Regions from separate parts of the Brevibacillus sp. NL20B1 genome, predicted to be linked through region 2. Evidence: predicted binding sites of a transcription regulator. Region 2 holds the regulator's gene; the other holds the start of a gene.
What was found. The regulator NrdR, encoded in region 2, represses ribonucleotide reductase genes. The targets are predictions, from matches to a motif close to AACACNATATATNGTGTT.
Positions count from the first base shown of each region.

Region 1: the regulator NrdR is predicted to act here: its motif matches at 2,890-2,907, upstream of nrdJ (ribonucleoside-triphosphate reductase, adenosylcobalamin-dependent).

Region 1 is NZ_JAGTPT010000005.1:22,707-36,878, forward strand. Features, by position in the region: gene KDN35_RS05000 (acyl-CoA thioesterase) at 1-385, opposite strand, end outside; gene nrdJ (ribonucleoside-triphosphate reductase, adenosylcobalamin-dependent) at 538-2,793, opposite strand; gene pyk (pyruvate kinase) at 3,162-4,916, opposite strand; gene pfkA (6-phosphofructokinase) at 4,959-5,918, opposite strand; gene accA (acetyl-CoA carboxylase carboxyl transferase subunit alpha) at 6,166-7,122, opposite strand; gene accD (acetyl-CoA carboxylase, carboxyltransferase subunit beta) at 7,125-8,033, opposite strand; gene KDN35_RS05030 (glutamate decarboxylase) at 8,055-8,237, opposite strand; gene KDN35_RS05035 (FadR/GntR family transcriptional regulator) at 8,342-9,013, opposite strand; gene ystJ (NADP-dependent malic enzyme) at 9,110-10,354, opposite strand; gene KDN35_RS05045 (DNA polymerase III subunit alpha) at 10,512-13,940, opposite strand.
Region 2 is NZ_JAGTPT010000026.1:60,632-65,703, forward strand. Features, by position in the region: gene KDN35_RS16300 (YdcF family protein) at 246-878, shown strand; gene dnaI (primosomal protein DnaI) at 860-1,798, opposite strand; gene KDN35_RS16310 (replication initiation and membrane attachment family protein) at 1,805-3,256, opposite strand; gene nrdR (transcriptional regulator NrdR) at 3,420-3,896, opposite strand; gene KDN35_RS16320 (HD-GYP domain-containing protein) at 4,035-5,072, shown strand, end outside.

The DNA of each region.
Region 1 (14,172 bases), on a different contig from region 2:
GTTCCGCACGGGAGAGACGAATCGGTTTCATCGTCGGCGTCGTGAAGGCGTGCATCGTTTTGCCGGACACCAGCAGCGTCTCGTCCGGGATGCGGTACACCTCGTAGGCAAATGTCAGCCGCACCGGCGTCAGCTCTTCGATCCGCGTGCGTATTTCCACCCAGTCATCGTACCGCGCCGGCAGCTTGTACCGAAGCGTCGCCTCCGCGACCGGCAGCAGCACCCCTTTTTCCTCCAACTCGCGATAGGTTAGCCCCGAGTGGCGAAGAAACTCCGTCCGCCCCACTTCAAACCAGGTCAGATAGTTGGCGTGATAGACCACGCCCATCTGATCCGTTTCGCCGTACCTCACCTGCAGTCGGTGAGTATGTACAACCGCACTCAATGCAACCGCCCCTTTCTCCTGTTATTGTACCACAGTCCTGCGATAAAACCTGCTTTCCGCCGCCTCCTTTCCCTTGCGGACGGACAAAAAAACCGGCGAAGAACGAAGCAGTTCGTTTCTTCTCCGGTTTTGGTTGCTGTAATACGGGGGCGTTAGCGGATCGGGCACGCGCCGCCTTCGCACGATTCCGCCGTCACCAGGTCGGAATCGCCGCCGTTCTCAAACTGCTGCAGGATGGCCGGGTCAAACGGCTTCATCGACGCTTTCAGCGCTTCGTACTCCTCTTTGGTGCAGGCTTCGTACGGAGCAAGCTGGTACGTGCCCCCGTCGAGCTGCAGGAACGACACACCGACGAAGTTGTCCCAGTTGGAGTAGACGATCTCTTCCACCTCGCCCCACTCTTCCGGCCGAACCGTAATCGTGTTGGAGGAGTTGTGCTCCGTATACTCTTTCTGGAAGCGGAAATAGGTCTCAAACTGCCGTCTGGCGCTGACCTGTTCCTTGGTCTCCTTGGCTCCGGAAGCCACCGGAAAGTCGATCACCAGCGTACGGGCGTTGGCCATGCGCTCCTCGTGGGTGTCGCCCGGCGTGCCCACTTCCGGATGGACTCTCCAGCCCAACGCCTGAACCGCTTTTGCCAGCGGATCTTCGGCGTTGATCCGAATGCGGCGGATGTAGTACGGCGAGTGGGACCAGTGCAGACCGCTGGATACACCGCCGGCCACCTGGGAGAGCGTGCCCTCCGGCTTCACCGTGGTCACCAACAGCGGCGCGTTGACGCGCAGCTCGTATGCGTAGCGATTTGCTTCCTCACGCGCAGCTTTACCGAGCAGACGAAGCAGTTCCACCTCCTGCTCCTCGGTGTATCCGAGCGAAGCGATGGCGTCCTTTACTCCGGTCAGCGACGTGCCGAGCAGACGGTCACGCTGCTGCACCCTGTCCCAGTGAGGCAGTTCCAGCGTCACCAGCGTCATGCGCAGTCCGGCGCGGGCCGATCTGCGCTGCGCGTCCAACAGGCCGTCCAGATCCAGGTATTTGGAGCCATCCGGTCTTTCCTTGACGAACTGCACCAGATTGACGGTGGTCAGGTTGCACACGCCGTAGGAGTCGAGCAGAATTTCCGCACACGGGTTGAGCCCCTCCGCGTTAGGACGGCGCCGGTTGGCCTCTTCCAGGTTGATGAAGCCCGGCTCGCCTTCCATCTGCATCATCGTAAAGACGAGGTGCAAAAATTCCCGGCTCGGCTGTTTCGTGAAGGCAATGGAGTTGTTGGACATGCGGCGATGATCCAGTCCAAAGCGGCCGTCTCCCACCTTTTGAATCGTGTCAAACCAGGACGGCTTCCGATCGCCCAACAGTTCGCCCACCATGCGGTGATGAGCGAGCTGCTCTTCTGTCCAAAATCCGTTGATGCCGTATTTGGCAAACAGGCACTCATAGTCGTCATGGTCAAACAGGAAGATCTCCGCCGTACGGCGTACGCCCCCCACCACGACGTTGGCTCCGATCAAGTTGCCGATGTCGAGAATGTGGATCGGACGCACCTTTCCGTAGCCCTTCTCGTCGCTTTCAATTGGCTCCAGATACGGATCGATTTTGTTTTTCAGCACCTTGTCGATGCCCTCAAACATTTCGCGAAGCGGTTCGTGGCCGCTGGCCGTACCGCCGAAGCGCTTCAGCCGCTCCCCTTTGGGGCGGACGCTGTTGTAGGAGATTTTCACAGTATGGATGTGCTCATATTCCTTTTTCGTCAGGATGTCCAGGTAGAGGCGCAGCGACTCGACCCAGCCTTCCTTGCTGTCACCGACGTAGATTTTGGCAAAGCCGTTTTCCAGCACTTTCAGTTCGGAGCGCTCCAGCCGCTGGTGTTTGGGCAGGGGCTTGTACTCCGAGGAAAGCAGGGTAACATTGGTGCGGATCGGCGAGAGTCCTGCCGCCATCTCCTTCGTGCACTTGAAGCCGACGCCTGTTCCCACCAACAGCAGGTAGAACAGGTCGCACAGATCCTCCCAGGATTTGATGTTCAGGAATGAACAGTTGAAATTGGCCAGCGGATACAAATCAGCTACGCCGTTTTCCGCTCCGCCCACCCAGAGGGTGCGGCCGGACAGGAACTGTCTGAGATTGAACATGTTGTCAAACAGTCCTTCCGCTTCCTTCTCCAGTTCCTGCAGATCAGGGGTCAGCCCAATCTTTTGCAGATGCTGATAGGCCAGCTTGATATTGTAATCCACCGAACGGCGACAGGTTTCTTTCCAAGTCTCCCGTCTGCCTTTTTCCGGAAGAAAACGGGAATACGTCCGATAATAAACGAATTGTCCCAGTGCATTCATGTGCGGCGGGAAATCGGGGTAACGGTCCAGAAATTCATCCCGCAAAAAACGGGTTCTCGTCTCTGTAGCCAACATGTCGGTTCCTCCTTCAATACTATCATCTCTAGTTAACCCCTTTTCCCGCAAAAACTCAATAGTTTTTTCTATATGTTGTGTGCAATATTTTTCGACAACACAATATGTAGTGTTTTTGTGAAAAAAGGGACTTGACAAGGCTGTTCGCCTGCCGGGAGAAAACACGCTCACGAAGTCCTCATTTTAGCAGATTTTTTGTCGTTTTTCAGCCCCCCTCCTGCACTTAGCGTGCCCGAAAAGAAAACCGCCCTGTCCACCGTGCAGTATGGACAGGGCAGAACGATAAGGCATATCGAAAAAGCGGCATGACAAAACGAGGGGGACGCGTTCCATCCCCCTCCCAGATTCAGGGTATTTATAGCAATTCTTTACAGCACCCGGGCATGTCCAGTGTAAATGTGGCCGCGTTCGGAGTCGACTGTGACGATTTGACCGTCTTTCAGCAGTTCCGTAGCACGCGTGACGCCGACGATGACCGGGACGTTGAGGTTAAGCCCGACAATGGCGGCGTGAGAGGTGAGTCCGCCCTCTTCGGTAATGACCGCGCCCGCCTTTTCAAATGCGCCGATCATGTCCGATTCCGTTCCAATCGTCACGAGGATGCTGCCTTCCCGCATCTTCTCCAGCGCTTCCTTCGCCGAGCGTGCAACCACGACCCGGCCGGTCACCACCTTGCGCCCGATGCCTTGTCCCTTCGCCACAATGTCGCCGATGACGTGAATTTTCATCAGGTTGGTGGTGCCTACTTCACGCACCGGCACGCCCGCCGTGATGACCACGAGATCACCGTGGCGGACATACCCCGCCTCCAGCGACTGCTGCACGGACAGCTCCAGCATTTCGTCAGTCGTATTGGCCATTGGTCCAAGCACCGGGTAGACCCCGTTGACGAGCGCGAGACGGCGCACCACTTCAGCGTGCGGCGTAACTGCGACGATCGGCGCTTTGGGACGGTACTTGGAGACCATGCGCGCGGTATGACCGCTCTCCGTCGCCGTGATGATGGCCGCCGCATCCAGGTCGAGCGCGGCGTTGGCCACGGCCTGGCTGATCGCGTCTGTAATGGTCACCTGCTTTTGCACAGCCTGGTTGTACAAAATCTCCCGGTAATTCAGTTCCTGCTCCGCTCTGAGCGCAATCCGGTTCATCGTCTCCACCGACTCTACCGGATATTTGCCGGCTGCCGTTTCGCCGGAGAGCATGATCGCGTCCGTGCCGTCAAAGATGGCGTTGGCCACGTCGCTTGCCTCCGCCCGGGTGGGGCGAGGATTGCGCTGCATCGAGTCGAGCATCTGCGTCGCGGTGATGACCGGTTTGCCTAATTCGTTGCACTTCTTGATCAGTTTTTTCTGCACCAGCGGCACTTCCTCCGCCGGAATTTCCACGCCCAGGTCGCCGCGGGCCACCATCAGTCCGTCGGAAACGGCGAGAATTTCGTCTACGTTGTCCACGCCTTCCTCGTTCTCAATCTTGGCGATGATGTCAATGTGAACGCCGTGGCGTTCCAGAATTTCGCGAATCTCCAGGATGTCGGCGGCCTTGCGCACAAACGAGGCAGCGATAAAATCGACGCCCTGCCGGATGCCGAATTCGATATCCTGTGCATCCTTTTCCGTAATCCCCGGCAGGTTGATCTTGACGCCCGGCACGTTGACGCCCTTTTTGCTTTTCAGCGTGCCGCCGTTCTTGATGCGGCAGATGATCTCATGCCCCTCTACCGCTTCCACGGTCAGACCGATCAGCCCGTCGTCGATCAGGATCGTGTCGCCCTTCTTCACGTCGCGCGGCAGATCGGCATAGGTGATCGAGATGCGTTCCGCCGTGCCGGGCACGTCCTCTGTGGTCAGCACGATCGTCTGGCCCTCCTGCAGTTCCACTGCATCCACGGCCAGCGTGCCGGTGCGGATTTCCGGTCCCTTGGTATCCAGCAGGATGGCCACCTGCTTGCCCGTCTCCCGGGCCGCCTGCCGGATGTTGGCGATCCGGGCGGCATGCTCCTCGTGGGAACCGTGGGAAAAGTTGAGCCGGGCCACGTTCATGCCGGCGTGGATCAGTTTTTTCAGAGTCTCGACCGACTCGCTCGCCGGTCCGATGGTACATACGATTTTCGCCTTACGCAGCACTGTGCGTCCCTCCTATGAAACAAGCTGTCAATATACGCCGTACTAAATGGACAGCGTGCGCGCCAACTGATAGATGGACAAGTCGAGCTGGTGCTTTTGCGCCAACGCATCCTTGAAATCGACGTCGACGATCTGGTTGTTGCGGATGCCGACCATTCGGTCCCGCTTTCCTTCCAACAGCAGGTCAACGGCCGCCGCCCCCATGCGGCTGGCCAGCATGCGGTCAAACGCAGTCGGCGAACCGCCCCGCTGGATGTGGCCGAGCACGGTCACCCTGGTTTCCCAGCCGGTCCGCTGCTTGATTTCCTCTGCGTAGGTGGCAGCGCTGCCGACGCCTTCCGCCACGATGATGATCGAGTGCTTCTTGCCGCGGCGGTTTCCAGCGTGCAGCCGTTCGATGATGTCGTTCATGTCATGGTCTGCTTCCGGAATGATAATTGATTCCGCACCTGCCGCCAGACCGGCCCACAGCGCCAAATCTCCGGCGTCGCGCCCCATTACTTCGATGATGTAGGTGCGCTCGTGCGAAGTGGCGGTGTCGCGGATTTTGTCGATCGCTTCCACAATCGTATTGAGCGCGGTGTCAAATCCGATGGTGAAATCGGTACACGGAATGTCGTTGTCGATGGTGCCGGGCACGCCGATGGTGGGAATGCCTTTCTCCGTCAGCTTCTGCGCCCCGCGGAAGGAACCGTCGCCACCGATCACGATCAAACCTTCGATGCCGTGCTCGTGCAGTTGGCGTACCGCCTTCTCCTGTCCTGCCTCTGTTTTAAACTCTTCACTGCGGGCCGAAAAGAGGATGGTTCCTCCCCGATGGATAATGTCCCCGACTGACCCCAGCGTCATCTCCTGGATATGGCCGCGCATCAGCCCTTCGTACCCGTGGTACACTCCGTACATCTGCACGCCGTGATAGGCGGCACGTCGAACGGCGGCGCGAATCGCCGCGTTCATCCCCGGAGAATCTCCGCCACTGGTCAATACTGCGATTTTCTGCATGGAAACCACCTCTCCTGTCCTAAACAAAGGCCCAACGACCCTTCTTATCGTCATTAGCATGTCTTGAAACAGAAACAGTATGTGCCAAAGAGCCTTTGATACATGCTGTATCAGTTCCGGATTTATATCTGTTACACTCATTGCGGAATATGTGCCATACTTTTTGAATGATCTGACAAATTCCGCGTCCGAATACGATTTTAGCAGATTTTTCGCGCAGAAAAAAGCAAAAAACGCCTCCTCTGGATCAGAAGGAGGCGTAGGCACCAATCTGTTTAAACTTCTCGTAGCGATCCTGTATCAGTTGTTCCGGACTCAACCGGTCGAGCTGTTCCAGTCCTTCCAGCAGCTTCGCCTTGACCCGGCTGGCCTGCTGGACCACATCGCGGTGTGCCCCACCAAACGGCTCCTCGATGATCCCGTCGATCACACTCAGCTCCAGCAGGTCGGGCGCGGTAATCTTCATCGTTTCCGCCGCACGCATCGCCAGGCTGGCGTCCTTCCAGAGAATGGCCGCCGCCCCTTCTGGCGAAATGACCGAGTAGGTGGAGTTTTCCAGCATGTAGACGCGGTTGCCGACGCCGATCGCCAAGGCGCCGCCGCTGCCGCCCTCGCCGATCACGACGCAGATGATCGGTACGCGGAAGCCGGCCATCTCCCGCAGGTTGCGGGCAATCGCTTCACTCTGGCCGCGCTCCTCAGCCGCTTTGCCGGGATATGCCCCCGAGGTGTTGATAAAGCAGATGATCGGGCGGCCGAATTTGTCCGCCTGCTGCATGATCCGCAGCGCCTTGCGGTAGCCTTCGGGATGGGCCATGCCAAAGTTTCGGCTGATGTTTTCCTTGGTGTCTTTTCCTTTCTGGTGGCCGACCACTGTGACCGGACGGCCGTCCAGTTTGGCAATGCCGCCGACAATCGCCAGATCGTCGCCAAAACAGCGGTCACCGTGCACTTCCAGAAAATCTGTGAAAATATGATGAATGTAGTCCAAAGTCGTGGGCCGCTCGGGGTGGCGGGCGATCTGCACGCGCTGCCAAGGCGTCAGATTGCCGTAAATCTGCTCGGCCAGGTCCTTGGCCTTTTTCTCCAAACGAACAACTTCATCGGAAAAATCAATTCCTTTTTCCTCGGTAAACCTGCGCAGTTCCTTGATCTTTTCCTGCAGTTCCACCAGCGGCTTCTCAAAGGGAAGTTCGCCTGCCATTTCTACACTCCCTCCCGAATCGTGTGCAGCTCGACGATTTTTGCCAGCGTGGTCCGCATGTCCTTGCGATGCACCACCATGTCGAGCTGTCCGTGCTTCAGCAGGAATTCCGCCGTCTGAAAATCTTTCGGCAACTCCTGGCGAACCGTCTGCTCAATCACGCGACGGCCGGCAAACCCGATCATTGCGCCCGGTTCGGCGATGTTGTAGTCGCCGAGCGAGGCGAAGCTGGCGGTCACCCCGCCGTATGTCGGGTTGGTGAGCACGGAGATGAACAACAGCCGCTCCCGGTCCAGCCGGGCCAGCGCCGCGCTCGTCTTGGCCATCTGCATCAGGCTGAGCACGCCCTCCTGCATCCGCGCACCGCCGGACGCGGAGAAAAGGAGAAACGGCAGTCGCCGCTCCACGGCCCGCTCGATCGCCCGGGTGATCTTCTCGCCGACGACCGAGCCCATGCTGGCCATCCGAAAGCGGGAGTCCATCACGCCGATGACGATGCGGTTGCCTCCCAGCACGCCCTCGCCGGTGATGACCGCCTCGTTGAGATTGGTGTTTTTCATGTCTTGTTCCAGCTTCTCCAGATAACCGGGAAAGCCGAGCGGATTGGCGGTGATCAGGTCTGCGTCGAACTCCTCGGTCAGCTTCCCGTCATCCAGGAGCGACTGGATCCGCTCGGGAGCGGACATGGGGAAATGGTACTGGCAGCCTTTGCAGACGCGCAAATTTTTCTCCAGGTCCTTGGAGTAGTGGATGCTCCCGCAGTGCGGGCATTTATTCATCAGTCCCTCGGGAACTTCCTTTTCCTTGGGTCCCGTCACAGTGGCGCCGTCCGCGCCGGCGGGAACGCGCGCAATCGTCTCCGCAGGGACAGTCGCGAACTTTCGCTTCTTCCCGAACAGGTCTTTAAGCACAGTTACACCTCACCTTTCTGGTCAGTGAAGGATCGTGCCGAGTATTTCCTGGACTTCGTGAACTTCGCTTTCGGGCACGAGAATTTCGTACTGCTTGGAAACCTTCGCCTCGCGTACCTTGACCAGGAATCCTTCATCTGTCAATCGTTGCTGTATCCGTTCCGCTATTTTTGCGCTAGGAGCGATGTAGATGACCGTCCACATGCTGGCAACCTCCTTCAGCGTCCAAAACAGGTCTGCCTCATCATATCACAGCGCCAGCGCTCGTCGCAAATCAGCAGAGGGAACGGACTAGGCGGGACGCACGACTAGAGCTTGCTGTTTTCCAGGTGCTCGCGCATTCTCTCCACCGCCAGTGCTTCGTCTCCCTCGCGAATGGCTTCCATGATCCGACGGTGCTCCGCCAGCGCGGTGCGGGCCCGACCTTCGCGTCCCAGCGATTCGCTGCGGACGCTGTCGCTGTACTCGACGAGCGGTGCCCAGATGCGATGCAGAATGGAGTTGCGGCTGGAGCGGCAGATCACGCGGTGAAACTGGTAGTCTTCCTCGGTGGGAACCTCGCCGCGCTCCACGCGCTCCTCCGCCGCCGCCAAGATCCGCTCCATCTCGTCAAAGTGCTTGTCTGTGGCACGCCGGCAGGCCAACCGCACCGCTTCCAGCTCCAGAATTCGGCGCATTTCGATCAGGTCTTTTTTCGTCTTGTAGTCCCGCAGGATAAAGTAGCCGAGAATGTCAATCAGGCGGTTGTGTCGGTAGTGCTTCAAAAAGGTGCCTTCTCCCCGGCGGGTTTCAATCAGTCCCAGCAGTTCCAGGGCTCGAAGCGCCTCCCGGACGGAAGAACGGCCCGCTCCCAGTTGTTCGGACAGCTCCCGTTCGGACGGCAGCTTGTCGCCGGGGCGCAGGTTTTTTTCCCGAACAATTTCATGGATCTGCAGCAGAATGCCTTCGTACACTTTTCGTTCTTGCGCAGAACCGAGCACTTTTCACCCTCCTCATTGACTGTCTACGGCGAAGCACCCTCCTGACCGCGCACACGGTTGGGAGGGTGTTCTTCGTTGTTTCCCGTACGGCCGGGATTACGCCTTTTGCAGCGAGATGGCGGCCAGTTTTGCCGTTCTTTCCTTGACCTCTTCGGGATCGACGGTAATGCGGGCCACGCCGCTTTCCATCGCCGCCTTCGCCACCGCCGCTGCCACGTGGGGAGCGACGCGCGGGTCGAACGGTGCCGGAATCACCTTGTCAGCAGACAGCTCTTCCGGCGAGATCAGATTGGCGATGGCGTAAACCGCCGCTCGTTTCATCTCTTCGTTGATGTTGGTGGCGCGGGTATCCAGCGCACCGCGGAAGATGCCCGGGAACGCCAGGACGTTGTTCACCTGGTTGGGGAAGTCGGAACGGCCCGTGCCCACCACGGCAGCACCCGCCGCTTTTGCTTCGTCCGGCATGATTTCCGGAACCGGGTTGGCCATCGCAAAAATGATCGGATCGCGGTTCATCGACCGGACCATCTCCTGGGTAACGGCACCGGCCACGGATACGCCGATGAACACGTCGGCGCCCTTCATCGCTTCAGCCAGATCCCCTTGCTTTTTGCTGCGGTTCGTAATTTTCGCCATTTCTTCCTTGACCGGGTTCATGCCAAAGGTACGGCCTTCGTACACGATCCCCTTGGTGTCGCACATGATCACGTCTTTGACGCCCATGGACAGGAGCAGTTTGATGATGGCGATGCCTGCCGCTCCCGCCCCGTTGGTGACCACGCGGACATCCTCCAGCTTTTTGTTCACCACGCGCAGAGCGTTGATCAGACCGGCGGCGGTCACGATAGCCGTACCGTGCTGGTCGTCGTGGAAAATCGGGATGTTGGTTTCCTTTTTCAGGCGCTCCTCAATCTCAAAGCACGCAGGCGCGGCGATGTCCTCCAGGTTGACGCCGCCAAACGTCGGCTCCAGCAGTTTCACCGTCTCCACGATCTTGTCGACGTCAGTGGTGTTCAGGCAGATCGGGAAGGCGTCGACGCCGGCAAACGACTTGAACAGAACGGCTTTGCCTTCCATGACCGGCATGGCCGCTTCCGGACCGATGTTGCCCAGTCCGAGCACGGCGGTACCGTCACTGACCACGGCCACCAGGTTGGCTTTCATCGTGTAGTCGTATACTTTGGACACGTCGTCAAAGATTTCCTTGCACGGCTCTGCCACACCCGGCGAATACGCCAGGCTCAGGTCGCGGGCATTGCGCACCGGCACCTTGGTAACCGCTTCCAGTTTCCCTCTGTGCTTCCGGTGAAGTTCCAGTGCATCCTCTCGCAAATTGGACACAAGTACCACTCCATTTCATGTCTATCTGGTATCGCTCTGATTCACTTATCTATATCGAACCTAAGTGGTCAGACCACTTTTTTGGGTATGTCCCCATTATAACAAAACCCATTCTCCTGTAAAGCCGCCGAAAACGGCGAAAAAGGGAGGACTTGGTTCATCCTCCCCAGTTTACTGGCAATTCTTTTTGAATTACGCTGTCACTTCCCACAATTTCTCGCGCTTGCTCCAAAAAGGCAGCATCCACCTCTACGCGAATCGCGTCCGGCAGGCGGATTGTCTGCTTTTTTCCTTCGTAGTACAGGACGACGGGAATCGTTCCTTTTTTTTCGACAAACAAGCGCTGCAGCCGGTGCAGTGTCGAATCGCGCTCCTGTTCCGGCGTAATTTTGACAAACAGCACGGGCTCTGTCGACGGCCTGGGCAGTGCTTCAACATCCCACATGCGGGAGACCAGCAGCTTCACCGCATCGTCCTGATGATCCACCCGCGCTTCCACGACGACGATCCGCTCCCGCTTCAGCAGGTCGATGTATTTGGCGTACACCTTTGGAAAGACGACCATCTCCACCTGGGCGGTTTTGTCCTCCAGCGTGACGAAGGCCATCGGTTCCCCTTTCTTGGTCTGAATCCGCCGCTCTTCGACGATCATGCCCACCACTTTTACCGTCTGGTCTCGGGCGCACTCCGCCAGCGCAGAGACGGCGTGCACCTCCGGCCGGTTGAGCAGGTGGGCGAACTGGTCCAGCGGATGTCCGGACAGGTAGACACCAAGCAGTTCCCGCTCTTCTTTCAACTGCTGGCTGCGCGAAAACGGTGGCACATCGGGGTACTCGGACGGCAGGCGCACAGGCTCTGCTCCGTCTTCGCCGGCAAACAGGTTGAGCTGGTCGGCGTCCCGCTCCTGCCGCCTGCCCGTCGCTTTGCCCATCGCCTCGTCCAGCAGCACCATGAGCTGGCTGCGGTGACCGGGCAGCGAATCCAGCGCGCCGCACAGAATCAGCGATTCGACCACCCGCCGGTTGACCAGCCTGCCGTCCACCCGGGCGCAGAAGTCAAACAGGTCGCGGTACGGACGTTTGGCCCGCTCCTGCACGATCGACTCGATGGCGCCGTAGCCGACGTTTTTGACCGCCGCCAGTCCGAAGCGGATCGCCTCCTTTTCCACGGTAAAAAAGGCCTGACTCTCGTTTACGTCCGGGGGCAGCACGGTCAGCCGCAGCCGCCGCGCCTCTTCAGTGTACTCGGCGATGCGCGTCTGGCTGCCGATGGAAAGCGACAGCAGCGCGGCCATGAAGGCGAGCGGGTAGTTGGCCTTCAGGTAGGCCATCTGGTAGGCGATGATCGCGTAGGCGACCGAGTGCGCCTTGTTGAAACCGTAGTCGGCGAAGCGGACGATCAGGTCGTAGATTTCGTTGCCGAGCCGCTCCCCGTAGCCCTGTCTGACGCAGCCGGCGACGAACTTCTCCCGCTGCTCGGCCAACAGTTCCCGTTTCTTCTTGCCCACCGCCCGCCGCAATATGTCCGCCTCGCCCAGGCTGAACCCGGCCAGCTTGGAAGAGATCTGCATGATCTGCTCCTGGTAGATCATGAAGCCGTGCGTTTCTTTCAGGATCGGCTCCAGATCGGGGTGGGCGTAGTGCACCTGGGTTTCGCCGTGCTTGGCCCGGATGTACTGCGGGATAATCTCCATCGGCCCCGGCCGGTAAAGGGCGAGCACGGCGACAATGTCGGCCAGGCTGGTCGGCTTCAGCTCGCGCAGCACGCTGCGGAACCCCGCCGATTCCAGTTGAAAGATCCCCGTCGTCTCGCCGCGGCTGAGCATCCGGAAGGTCTTGGCGTCGTCGGGGGGAATCCGCTCCAGGTCGAGGTCGATCCCCTGTTCTCGCAGATGGCGCAGCGTTTCCTGAATGATCGTCAGGTTGCGCAGGCCGAGAAAATCCATCTTTAACAGACCGATCTCTTCCAGCGCTTCCATCGGATACTGGGTCAAAGCCAAGCCTTCGCTGCCGGTCTGCAGCGGCACGTACTCGGTCAGCGGCTCCGGTGCGATCACTACGCCGGCCGCGTGCGTGGAAGCGTGGCGGGGCAGCCCCTCGACGCCCCTGGCCGCTTCGATCAACTGCTTCGCCTGGCCGTTCGTCTCGCACAGCTTGCCCAACTCTGGATTGAGCTGGAACGCCTTGTCGATGGTCATGCCGGGAGACTGCGGGATCATTTTGGCCACCCGGTCCACCAGGCCAAGCGACAGCCCCAGTGCCCGCCCCGCATCGCGGACAGCAGCCCGTGCCGCCATCGTGCCAAACGTGATGATCTGCGCCACCCGGTCATGACCGTACTTGTCGGCCACGTAACGGATCACCTCGTCCCGCCGCTCAACGGAAAAATCAATGTCGATGTCCGGCATCGTCACCCGCTCCGGGTTGAGAAACCGTTCAAACAGCAGGCTGAAGCGAAGCGGATCAACATTGGTGATCTTCAGCGCATAGGCCACCAGGCTGCCTGCCGCCGAACCGCGTCCCGGCCCGGTCGGAATGCCCTGCTCATGGGCGTGGCGCATGAAGTCCCAGACGATCAGAAAGTAATCGGTAAAACCGGTCCGCGTAATGATCGCCAGTTCGTGTTCCAACCGCTCGCGCACCTCGGGCGTGATCTCGCCGTAGCGCTCGCGGCAGCCTTGTTCGCACAGTTCGCGCAGGAAAGTTGTCGGTTCCTGTCCGGCAGGCAGGGGAAACCTGGGCAAAATGTGCTGGCCAAACGACAATTCCCACTGACAGCGTTCGGCGATGGCGGCCGTGTTGGACAGCGCTTGCGGCGCATAGGCAAACAGGCGGGCCATCTCGTCGCCGCTTTTCAGGTAGTACTCGTCGGTCTCGTAGCGGAATCGGTTCTCCTCGTCCACCGTCTTGCCCTCGCCAATTGCCAGCAAAATGTCATGCTGCCGGTGCTGTTCCCGGTAGACGTAGTGCACGTTGTTGGTGGCGACGAGCGGAATGCCCGTCTCCCGCCCCAGATGGAGCAGCCGCTGATTCAGCCTGCGCTCGATCTCCAACCCGTGATCCTGCAGTTCCAGGTAAAACCGGTCAGCGCCGAACACCTGCTGATACCAGAGCGCCGCCTGTCGGGCTCCCTCGCTGTCGCCGGCGAGCAGCAGCCGGGCCACCTCCCCCTCCCGGCAGGCGCTCAAAGCGATCAGCCCCTCGCTGTAGTGGGCCAGCGCCTCCTTGTTCAGCCGAGGGAGGATGAAGTGGCCCTCCGTGTTGGCCAGCGTTGCCAGCTTGAGCAGGTTGCGGTAGCCGCGATCGTTCTCCGCCAGCAGCACGAGATGGTACGGTGCGGGGGCATTGCGCACGCGATCCTGCAGGTTTCCTTCGATGACGTACGCCTCCATGCCGATAATCGGCTTGATGCCTACGTCCCGGCAGGCCTTGTAAAACGGCACGGCGCCGTACAGGTTGGCGTGATCGGTCATCGCCAGGGCCGGCATGCCCAGCTCCGCCGCCCGGCGCACCAGTTCCTCGATGCGGGCCGCGCCGTCGAGCAAACTGTATTCCGTGTGCACATGCAGATGGACAAAGGGGGTCATCGCGTTCCTTCCTCTCTTGTTCCGTCCCGTTGTCGTTTTCTTTCATTATACTTCATCCCGCCCCTGTCAGGGCAGGCGTGGGCTTTACAATCCCTTGCCGCATGGGTATAGTGAAGATAGGGATTCCCTTGCCAGCAACGGCCGTCGAACGGGAATCAAATGAAAGAGACCGAAGCGTTGCCGCGCTCCGGTCATCGCACAATAGACGTTGCCGCAAAGGGAACGGCCCGTT
Region 2 (5,072 bases):
ATAGCACATGCTGTCTTCAAAGATCAATAGGATTTTAAAAAAATTTTTCACCCTGACGAAACGCACTGCCCTGCATGCACCCACCAAGCGTAACGGACGGGCCATCTCTTCCGTATATGTACATAGGAACACACTCGGCTGACTGCTGCACGGCATACGCACACCGACCGAGAACACGATGGACAAGCGGATTGCGAACAGATCATCCGAAACGCTCACAAATCCTTGGCAACCGGAGGATACTCATGATACCGACATCATCCATCCCAATCGTACACCCCTGGAAAAAACACCTGCGCATCTGGGCAGCCGTCTGCCTGGCGGCGGCCGCGCTGTGGGCGGGTTACGTTTTGTGGCGGATCGATCAGACGAGCCGCAGCGCTGCACCGCAAAAAGCGGACGTGGCCATCGTGCTGGGAGCGGCCGTGTGGGGAGACCAGCCCAGTCCGGGGCTGCGGGAGCGGCTGGATTTGGCACTGCAGTTATACCGGGAAGGATACGTGCCCACCCTGATCGTCTCGGGCGGACTGGGTGACGGCAAAGGCGTGACAGAGGCTCAGGTCATGCGCAATTACCTGGTGGAGCAGGGCGTGCCGGCCGACCGCATCCTGATGGAATCCGAGGCGACCAACACGTATGAAAACCTGCTGTTCAGCCGGCAGATCATGCAGCAAAACGGCCTGCACAACGCGCTCGTCGTCAGCCACGACTATCACCTCGCCCGGGCGATGGACATGACGCGAGCGCTGGGCATATCCGCCCACCCCGTCGGGACGAAGTCCAACGTGATGTACAGGCCGTATCACTTGGTGCGAGAGGTGCTGGCGTACACCAAATGGCGGCTTACGTATCTGGGGAGTCAGCTTTCGATGCGCTGATTCTTGCGCATGATCAAATACACGTCCACGTAATGGCGGATCCGCTCCATGATGCGGGCCGCCTTTGTTCGTTCAATCCGGTTGCCGTTGGAGATGGAAAGATGCTCCTCCAATTCCTCCAGCGAGTAGTTGGAGGTGAACAGCGTCGGCAGGTGGTTGTTGACACGCTGGTTGAGGATGACGCCCAGCACTTCATCGCGCACCCAGGGGGTGAGGTTTTCGGCGCCGATGTCGTCCAGGATGAGCACGGGCACCTCCTTTAAAAGCTCCAGCTTGCCGGCGTATGACTGATCGGACAGCGAATCCTTCATCTCACGGACAAAATCGGGCACGTACACCATGAGCGAAGCGATGTTGCGCTCCGACAGCTCGCGGGCGATCGCCCCCATGATGTAGCTTTTGCCCACGCCAAACGGCCCGTGCAGATACAGTCCCTTTACCCGTTCGCCGCTGCCGACCGTCTGGCAAAACCGGATGGCCGCTGCCACAGCCGCCCTGTTTGCCTGGTCCAGTTCCAGCCGGTCAAAGCTGGCGGCCATCGTCTCCTCGGAGACGTAGTAGCTGCGCATCAAGCGGCGGCGGCGCATGTCTTCCTCATACGCCTGCTGCTTGTCGCAGGGAGAGATGGCGCTGACGATGGCCCCGTTTCTCACGCTGAGCTGGCTCCGGTGGCCCTTGACCAAGTTGGGGCACTGTTCCAGTCCCGGACAGTGCTCACACCAGTACTGCTCCTTTACCGCCGTGTAGACGCCGGACAGGGCCCGCAGGTAGTCGTCGCGGGACAAGTCTGGGTGTGCCTGTTGAAACGACTGCAAATAGGCGGAGGAGCGAAACATCTTGTCCAACTGCTGCTCCGGCGTCAGCAGGTGGCGCGGCGTCCGCTTGGCCAGTTCCTGCATGAATTGGCTGATCGATTCCATCCCTCATCACACTCCTCTCTGCCGTCTGCGCAGCGATTCCAACATGGTTTTCAACTCGGGATCGTCCTGGATGGACTGACCTTTGACCGTCTCCTGCGGTTCGCGCTCCTGAGAAAGCTGCCATTCCACGGAAGCAGGCAGCTTGTCCTGCAGGATGGGGCGACCGCTGCGGCGAACAGCGGTGTCTGTTTCCCGCTTCGGCCGCTTCGCCTTTTCCGTGTGCTGCGCCCGCTGGTCGGCGCGCTCCAGGATCTGCCGCACGGCTTCGTCCACGGTCGTGATCCGCTTCGCCTTCCAACTGTCGCGGATCGTCTCCATGTAGGCTTTGGGCAGTTCCATCTGCATGCTCTGCAGCGTGTGAAGCAGCAGCGCATTGGCCACCTCCACGGTCAGCCCGTCGCCAAACACCAGATTTTCCGCCCGTTCCAAAAAGACCCGGCTCACCCGGCCGCCTACCACCCGCTCCAACAGGGACAGGGGCGAGAGCTGCCGGCAGACGCGGGCAAACGCTTCGCTGCCCGGTTCCGGCAGGCGGCCCGGCCCCCACTCGTCATCGCCCGGGGCAGACGTCGCCGGTGTGCGGTGCAGCTTGTCGTCCGTGTAGCGCTGCACCAGCCGCTTGCGCAGGACATCCTTGTCCAGGCTGCCGTCCGGTTTGTACAGGGTCCAGTCGCGCAGTTCCTGCCCCAATCCCCAACTGTCCAGCTGATAGAAGTGGAACAGCTTGTACAAAAACTCCACGCTGTCTCCGGAAAAAACCTTGTCCGGTGAGGCGTTGTCCGGCAGGTAGTGGCGCAGTGAGGAAGCACTGAGCCGGTGATGGACCGCTGCTTCAACATCCGACTTCATCGGAGCCGCCGGATAGCGGGTCTCCATCTGTGCGAGAAACTGTTCCCGCTCCGATCCTTTGTGCACTTCCAACTCGGACGGTTTTAACGATTGAAACACTTCGTAAAAATCCTTGGTCACCGTCTCCGCCACCGGGTACTCCTGTTCCAGAGCGGCTCCCAGCGGGTCGGCGTACCGCTGCCGCAGCTGCCGGAAGCGGACGTTTTCGATTTTGTTCAATAGCATCACGGACAGCACGTAGTCGGCAAAAAACTCGTTTGGCGTCAGCGGCGGTTTTACCAGGTATTCGTAAAAATAGTCCCGCTGCTGATTCTCCCGCCTGCGAACAGCCAAAAGGCCCAGTGCCTCCAGCCGCTCCCGCGCCGCCAGCAAGCGGTCCAGCGAGAGGTCGGTCATCAGCATCAGACTGCGATGCGTGCTTTCCACCGCCGCTCCGTTCGCCTCCTGCACCTCGTGCACCAGCAGTTGGTAGAGAGAAAACGACTCCACACCGATGATCGGCAGGTAGAGCTGGGTGACGAAGCCCATTTCGGCAAAGCTGAGCGGACGTGCCAGCCGCACCAGATATCGATCTTTCGGCAGTAATTCGTTCCACACGAGACGAGGCATTGATCCTTTTCCTTCCTGACTAGTCTGGTTTCCCTATTATATCATGTCCGGCCGGTGATAGATACGACAGCGGAATGAAGGGGAAAAAAGGCAGCAGGAAAGACGCTCTTGCACATCGCAAGGGCGTCTACCCGATTGATTATAGGTTTCCCACTCCGCTGCCTTACTCCGCCTGCCCCGTTTTGCGCGCCTGGGACAGCAGTTCTTCCAGTTCCTTCATAAACACGTTGATGTCCTTGAACTGACGGTAAACGGAAGCGAATCGGACATAGGCCACTTCGTCGACGTGGTACAGCCGCTCCATCACTTTTTCCCCGACGTCCTTGCTGGGGATTTCCGACAGGCCGCTGCTGCGCAGTTCCTTTTCGATCTCGTTGACGACATTCTCCAACACTTCCAGCGGCACCGGCCGCTTTTCACAGGCCCGCACCAGGCCGCGAAGCACCTTTTCCCGGCTAAATTCTTCACGGGTGCCGTCTTTTTTAATAATCAACAGCGGCGTCTCCTCGACCACCTCAAACGTGGTAAAGCGGCGTTCACATTTTTCACATTCGCGCCGGCGGCGAATGGATTTGTTATTGTTAAAAGGTCGGGAATCTAGTACCCTGGTCCCATTGTAATCGCAAAACGGACAGCGCATTGCGGAATCAACTCCAATTATGACGGTACTTTCATTCAGTGTCCCTCAATTTCCCGCCGGAAGTCAAGTCAATCCTTGTACCTATTTCACGTCTGAGCCAATTGGAGTAAAATTTAAGTACAAGTTGGAGGGATTCCTATGCGCTTAGTTTCAGTAAGACAAGCCCGCCCGGGGATGAAGGTGGGCCGTACGATCTTTACCGAAGATGGGAAAACGTTACTAGGGGTAGGCGTCACCCTTACGGAACGGCTGATTAATGGGCTGACCCGCGCCGGCATCGACTCGCTGTACGTAGAAGACGAGCGTACGGAAGACATCGTCGTGGAGGAGGTCATCCGGCCGGAAACCCGCCAGACTGCCGTTGAAGCGATTGTCAAAACTGTCAAGCAAATCACCAACTCGAACAAGCTGGCCCGAAAGGTTTCGCTCAACGAAATGGGGCTTCTCTTTCAGCAGGCATGCAATTCCATCTTGGACGACATGATGGGCAATCATCAGCTCTTGCTCCATCTGACCAGTATTTCTACCCATTCTCCCTCGCTCTACCATCACTCGGTCAACGTGGCGGTGCTGGCGGCAGCAGTCGGCATGTCGCTAGGCTACAGCCGCAGCCAACTGATGGATTTGAGCATCGGCGCGATGCTTCACGACATCGGCAAGGTGCAGCTGCCGCCGGAATTGTTGCAAAAGCAGGAGCGCTGGAACGACGAAGAGCAGGAGATCGCCAAGCAGCACACCATGCTGGGATTCAACCTCCTGCGCAAGCAGCATGACATCTCGCTGTTGTCCGCACACGTCTGCCTGCAGCACCACGAGCGGTTGGACGGCAGCGGCTACCCGCAGGGGTTGAAAGGCAAGAACATTCACGAGTACGCGCAGATCGTCGGCATCTGTGACGTCTACGATTCGCTCACGTCTCCACGCCCATGGCGCAAACGGTACATGCCGCAGGACGCGCTGGAATACCTCTTCGGAGCGGGTGGACACCTGTTTGAGCATCATCTGATCAAAGCCTTCAGCAAGCACATCGCCGTCTTCCCGATCGGCAGCAGCGTCGTGCTGAACACCGGCGAGGTGGGCGTCGTCTGCCGGGTCGACCCGGACTACTGCCACCGTCCCACTGTCCGCGTCTTGAAGGACGGCCGCGGCAACGACTTGCGTGTGCCCTACGAACTG